2 linked regions of the Pelorhabdus rhamnosifermentans genome follow. The main gene of each other region encodes a partner of the protein of the gene in region 2 in a complex. Links are inferred from orthologs where the notes say so. Each region holds a gene or a part of one and is shown on either strand. Other genes may lie near its edges.

Region 1 (3,206 bases), on a different replicon or contig from region 2:
CAGTATCACGTACAAGGGAAATATCATGGATAGGCAGTATCTTCTTGCCTGTAAACCAGCCCGTGGCCGTAATAATGAGCGCCCTCACCAAGGCTTGACTGAGATAAATCATTACTTCCTGTACCTCACCAAGTTGCTCACAAGAGGACTGTTCCAAAACCGGTAATCCCAATAGATCACTGATTTTTATGATGAAAGCCTCCTTTACCAACTGGTATATCTTTATTATGACCAAAAAAGGGGGCTTTATTTCAGGATTTTTTTACTTTTTCAATAACACCGCCACCAATGACAATATCGTCTGAATAAAAGACCACCGATTGACCAGGAGTAATAGCCCTTTGGGGCTGACTAAACTGCACATACACCTTGCCGCCTTCAAGCGGTTGAAGAAGAGCTTCACTTTCTTTAGCACCATAGCGAATTTTTGCCTTTACCGTAAGGAGCTTGTCCAGCTTATCAAATAAAATCCAGTTCAAATCGTCAGCAATACAAGAACTCGCAAAAACCTCCTCATTACTGCCAACAATGACTTGATTCTTTTCCGTATCAAGAGCAATGACATAAAGTGGCTTCCCTGCTGCCAAACCAAGCCCTTTGCGCTGCCCCACCGTATAAAGTGGAAGACCCTGATGCTTGCCGAGAACATTGCCATCTTGATCAACAAAATCACCGGATTTAAGCGCATTCGGTGATTTTGCTTCCAAAAAAGCTTTATAGTCATCATTCGGCACAAAACAAATTTCCTGACTGTCCGGTTTATCTGCCACAGCCAAACCCAATTCCCTGGCCATTTGACGCGTTTGAACCTTCGTATAATCTCCTAACGGCATGAGAAAATGCGCCAGTGTATGCTGATTGAGATGATACAAAGCATAAGACTGATCTTTTAAAGGATCAATGCCCTTGCGCAACAGAAAACGTCCGGCCTGTTCATCATAAGCAATGCGCGCATAATGGCCTGTTGCCAAAAACTTGGCCCCTACTTCCTGTGCTTTTCTGAGTAGTCCCTCAAACTTGACAAAACGATTGCAGGCAATACACGGATTAGGTGTTTTGCCTTCACCATATTCACGAATAAAATAATTCACGACGGTTTCCTGAAAAAGTTTACGAAAATTAACAACATAATAGGGAATACCAATTTTATCTGCCACACGCCGCGCATCATCGATGGCAGACAAAGAACAGCACCCACGGCTGTCCGGTTTATCTTCCCGTTCGTCATTTTCCCAAATTTGCATTGTCATACCAATTACGTCATAGCCTTGATGCAAAAGAAGGGCGGCAGTTAGAGAACTGTCCACCCCTCCGCTCATGGCTACAACCACACGTGGTTTGTTGCCCATGACTTCAATCACTTTCCTTTTTTCTCAATATAATCTTTAATAGCGGCATGCAATGCATCAGCAGCCAAGTTCGAACAGTGCATTTTTATTGGTGGCAATCCATCAAGAGCTTCAGCAACAGCAGCATTGGAAATTTCCAATGCTTCTTCTAACGTTTTGCCCTTTACCATCTCGGTAACCATACTACTTGTCGCAATAGCGGCACCGCAGCCAAAAGTTTTAAATTTTACATCTTTAATAATACTGTCTTCCACTTTTAAATATATTTTCATAATATCGCCACATTTGGCATTTCCTACTTCACCCACACCATTGGCATCATCAATCACACCAACATTACGTGGATTCGTAAAATGATCCATTACTTTTTCTGAATACATCATTTATCTCTCCCTTTTTGAGATATTCACATAGTTAAAGGTTTTTTATGCCTGCTTTTTCTCTTTCAGTGCCTGATCATAAAGTGGAGACATACTGCGCAGTTTTTCAATAATCGGCGGCAATACCTGTAGTGCATAGTCAATATCCTCTTCCGTATTATCCTTGCCAAGCGAAATTCTCAGTGAACCATGAGCTGTTTCATGTTTTAATCCCATGGCAAGCAGTACATGAGAAGGATCAAGTGAACCCGATGTGCAGGCCGAACCACTCGAAGCACCAATGCCTTTGAGGTCGAGGTTTAACAGAAGAGATTCGCCTTCAACATAGGAAAAACTAACATTGACATTACCAGGCAAACGCAGCGTAGGATGGCCATTTAATTTCACATAAGGAATGGTTTTCGTGATTCCTGCAATTAGACGATCTCTCATTCCAGAAAGAACCTTGATATTTTCATCCATATTCTGTCTCGCTAATTCGCTTGCTTTACCTAATCCGGCAATACCTGGAACATTTTCCGTACCTGCCCGCATGTTGCGTTCATGCGCACCGCCAAGCTGTTGAGGTTCAATATGCACACCCTTACGAATATAGATGGCACCCGTTCCCTTAGGAGCATAGAATTTATGACCGGACAGACTTAATAAATCAATATTCATTTCCTTTACATCAATGGGAATACTGCCCACAGCCTGTACCGCATCAGTGTGAAAATAAATGCCTTTTTCTCTGGCAATCTTTCCAATCTCCTTAACAGGCTGAATCGTTCCGACTTCATTATTAGCAAACATCACACTAATCAAAATAGTATCATCCGTAATAGCCTTTTTCAAGTCATCTAAACTGATCATCGCATTTTCATCAACAGGTAAATAAGTTACCTTAAATCCCTGCTTTTCCAAATATTCACATGTATGGAAAATAGCATGATGCTCAATTTGCGTCGTAATGATATGATTACCTTTTTTACGGTTGGCATAGGCGATGCCCTTAAGCGCCAAATTGTCGCTTTCTGTTCCACCACTCGTAAAAAATATTTCATTGGGTTCAGCATTTAAAAGAGCCGCAACTTGTCCTCGCGCAATGTCCACAGCCTGATGCGCTTCGCGCCCAAAACCATGCACACTGGAAGGATTACCAAATTTATTCGACATATATTCCAAAACAATTTTGGCAACCTCCGGGTCTACTGCCGTTGTTGCAGAATGATCAAAATAAATACGTCTCATTTTTTATCCATCTCCTCAAACTTTTCGTCTCGACATAAATCAGCGAGAGTGATAGAATCTACTACATTTGTAATACTGTCTCTGACTTTAGCCCACACACCCCGTGTTACACAACGTCCTGCTTTGGAACAATACTCGTTTTTCGAAGAACTTACATCAGTCAATACACAATCAACAGGTGCAATGGGACCTTCTAACAACCGGATAATATCTCCGACGGAAATATCCTTGGGATTCTTCGAAAGAG
Region 2 (3,234 bases):
GATGGGTACGCCGCGCCAGGTCATGAAAGGAGAACCCTGAAGCGTTACGGTAGTGGGGGGGACGCCGCGTTTAGTACATTCACGACCAAAAGCGGCAATGGCCTTAGGGTGAGCTAGAAACAAAGCGGGCTTTTTCCAAACTCTTGAGAGTAGTTCATCCATATCATCGGGAGTAGGTGGGCCATATCTTGGTTGTAAGCGCATCGAGGGTGCCAAAGAATGAAGCAGACCGAAGTCCTTATTATTGATAAGCTCCCATTCTTGTTTTTCTTTCATGGCCTCCACAGTCAGCCGAACTTGTTCTTTAAGCTGGTCAATGGGGTCATTATAAAGATCGGTGACACGAGTATGTATTTTTAAAACTGTCTGTACAATACTTAGGGGATATTCCTGCGGTTCTTCGATATAGTCGGCAAAAGTTTCCGGCAGTATACATTCACCTTTGTGTCCGGACTGGATGCTAATTTTATGCTCCCCGTGCTCATTGACCTTAGATTTCCATTCATCCTTGTTTTGAACAGTATATTCCAGCCTTTTGCGAAATTCCGGTTTCTGGCGAATAAGGGCTTCAAATTTAGCTTGGTCCAGTGTCAGAATAGAACAGGTCGATAAAGCCGTGATGGTTGCAGTACAGGGTTTGTTATCCAATAATGCAAACTCGCCGAAGAAATCGCCGATAGATAAGATGGCTAGTTGCAGCTTCTGGCCACGGTCCCCTGTTGTAGTGGCCTCGACAGCACCATTAGCGATAAGAAAGAGTTTATTACCCGATGCTCCTTCATTGATGATTACTTGATCACGTTCATATTGCTCTACAGTAAATTCATTCGCTAGTTGCTCAATTTCTTCATCTGTGGCGTTATAGAATAGGGGGATTTTTCGTAATTGATCAGCGGCTACATTGAATTCACCATCTGTTTGAGTAACATGGACCTTGCCTTCCTCTTTGAATAAGACTTTTATTCGATTGACCCGGTAAGTTCCGGAATTTACCTGAACCCAAGGGAGAAATTGAAGAATCCAACGGGGGGTAATTGCTTCCATCATGGGGAGTGACTTTGTAGTAGTAGCTAAATTCCTGGCTACTTTGGTACTTAGGCTTTCCTGATCTTTTAGCAAATCACTGTTCATTAATGTAACCTCCTTATTTTCTTAGCGAATTGATTGTTGAATGGCCCAAACTAATTCGTCGATTTCCGCAAAGGTATTATAAAAAGCGATCGATGGTCTTATTGTGCTGTCCAACCCAAAACGGCGCAGCGAAGGCTGAGCGCAATGGTGTCCAACGCGTACCGCAATACCTTGACGGTCTAAAAATTCGGCAATTCTTCCGGACGGAACACCTTGCACAACAAAGGATAAGATAGCAGCTTTATGGGCTGCTGTGCCTATTAAGTGTAGTTTAGGGATATTGCATAATGTTTCTGTGGCATAAGCCATTAGATCTTTTTCATATATTTCGATTTTCGCAAGGCCTAGGTCGGTGAGATAGTCGATGGCAGCTCCTAACCCGACTGCTCCGGCAATATGACCGGTTCCAGCCTCGAATTTGTTAGGAAGCGAGTTGAAAGTGGTATGCTCAAAAGTGACATTTTTAATCATGTTGCCACCGCCTTGCCAAGGCGGTATTTCTTCAAGCAAGCTTTTTTTCCCATATAATACACCGATTCCTGTCGGCCCAAACAGTTTGTGTCCGGAAAAAGCGTAGAAATCGGCTCCCAATTCTTGAACGTCAGTCTTAAAATGCGGAATACCTTGTGCGCCATCAACTAGTACGGGAATGCCCAGGCTATGGGCCATATCAATGATGATTTTGATGGGGACGACTGTTCCAAGGGAGTTGGAAACATGGGGGATGGCAATAAAGCGAGTTTTAGAATTGAGTAGTTTTTCATATTCTTCTACAATAATTTCGGCATTATTATTTACGGGAATTACGCGTAATGTTGCGCCCTTTTCTTCGCAAAGTAACTGCCAGGGTACAATGTTAGCATGGTGGTCCAATATACTGACGATTATTTCATCACCCGGCCCGACAACCCTGCGTCCGTAGCTTTGGGCTACGAGATTGATGGCCTCCGTAGCACTGCGTACGAAAATAATTTCTTCCACGGAATTTGCACCGATGAAATGCATTACTTTTTCACGCGCACCTTCATAGGCGTCGGTAGCTCGTTTGGCTAGCGTGTGGGCTCCACGGTGCACATTGGAGTTATCCTGCGAGTAAAAATGAGTAACCGCATCGATAACGCTTTGCGGTTTTTGAGTTGTGGCTGCATTGTCAAGCCAGATGAGCGGTCGGCCATTTATCTGCTGATGAAGGGCTGGAAAGTCTCGACGAATAGTCTCCACAGCTAATTCCTGGTCAGTTGGTAGCGGCGGGGCGGGATTTTTGGGCAAAAAATAGTAACTGCTAGCTTCATTGATATCTGCCAGTGAACAGGGTAAAGAAGATGATGCTAACAAATTGCGGATTTCCATTATGAAGTTGGATTGGTTTAACTGGTGATTTTTCACGGACACGGGGCCATTTCCTTTGGTCATAAATAAACCTCCTCTGCTGGTAGCAGCAGTGTGATACGAAGAAAGTAAATAACTCTCTGCATAAATAATATTCGGGTGATTGTAGCATAGAACGAAATTATACCAAAATCTGCTGACAGGTTAGAACAAAAACAGGTTAGGGCTTTTTTGTTGTCATAATAAGATATATAATGAGGATAATCTTGTGAAAATTTTGCATTCGTATTTTACTAGGAGGATGGATTGTAATGAAAAAAATTCCTAAAAAGGGTTACTTGTTGTTCCTGTTTATTTTGACATTGACTTTTATTAGTGGTTGTGGAAATAGTGCAAGTCAGGATATTAAGATCGGTATGGTATACGAATTAACGGGAAATACGGCGACTTACGGTGTCGCTGCTGCCAATGGTGCTAAACTTGCCTTTAAAGAAATCAATGCGAGTGGTGGTGTTTTGGGCAAACAAATTCAAATCATTACGGCTGATAACAAAGGAGAGCCTTCAGAGTCAGCGAACGCCATGACGAAAGTGATTACTCAGGATAAAGTTGTTGCTGTCACGGGTTTTACTGTCAGTTCTTGCGGTATTGCCGGCTCGGCAGTTGCTGAAGACAACAAAATTCCGTTTGTCGCTGCAGCGACAGTTAATCCGAAAGTAACAGTTGATACGAATACAGGCAAAGTGAAAAATTATACCTTCCGAGCTTGTTTCA

What was found.
Region 1: the proteins of Ga0466249_RS24010 (region 2) and nifU are in contact, whole or in part, in a solved structure (PDB 5XT5), measured with the Bacillus subtilis proteins. The link is inferred for Pelorhabdus rhamnosifermentans from one-to-one orthologs.

What each region holds. Positions count from the first base shown.
Region 1 is NZ_JAHGVE010000007.1:41,309-44,514, reverse strand. What follows is about bases 44-2,915. They hold nifU (Fe-S cluster assembly scaffold protein NifU), read right to left. Parts: upstream 1,730-2,915; coding sequence 1,358-1,729; downstream 44-1,357. Other genes in these bases: nifS (cysteine desulfurase NifS), read right to left, coding at 1,775-2,915; mnmA (tRNA 2-thiouridine(34) synthase MnmA), read right to left, coding at 252-1,349; Ga0466249_RS09855 (PRC-barrel domain-containing protein), read right to left, coding at 44-211. Outside these bases: more of Ga0466249_RS09855, read right to left, coding at 1-43; more of nifS, read right to left, coding at 2,916-2,959; Ga0466249_RS09835 (RrF2 family transcriptional regulator), read right to left, coding at 2,956-3,206. UniProt on the Bacillus subtilis protein: Part of the SUF-like system that mediates the biosynthesis of iron-sulfur (Fe-S) clusters. Acts as a sulfurtransferase and thus transfers sulfur from SufS to SufB.
Region 2 is NZ_JAHGVE010000038.1:16,100-19,333, forward strand. What follows is about bases 310-3,209. They hold Ga0466249_RS24010 (cysteine desulfurase), read right to left. Parts: upstream 2,467-3,209; coding sequence 1,153-2,466; downstream 310-1,152. Other genes in these bases: Ga0466249_RS24005 (family 2B encapsulin nanocompartment shell protein), read right to left, coding at 310-1,131; Ga0466249_RS24015 (ABC transporter substrate-binding protein), read left to right, coding at 2,772-3,209. Also shown: more of Ga0466249_RS24005, read right to left, coding at 1-309; more of Ga0466249_RS24015, read left to right, coding at 3,210-3,234. UniProt on the Bacillus subtilis protein: Type II cysteine desulfurase that acts as the initial step in the SUF-like Fe-S cluster assembly pathway.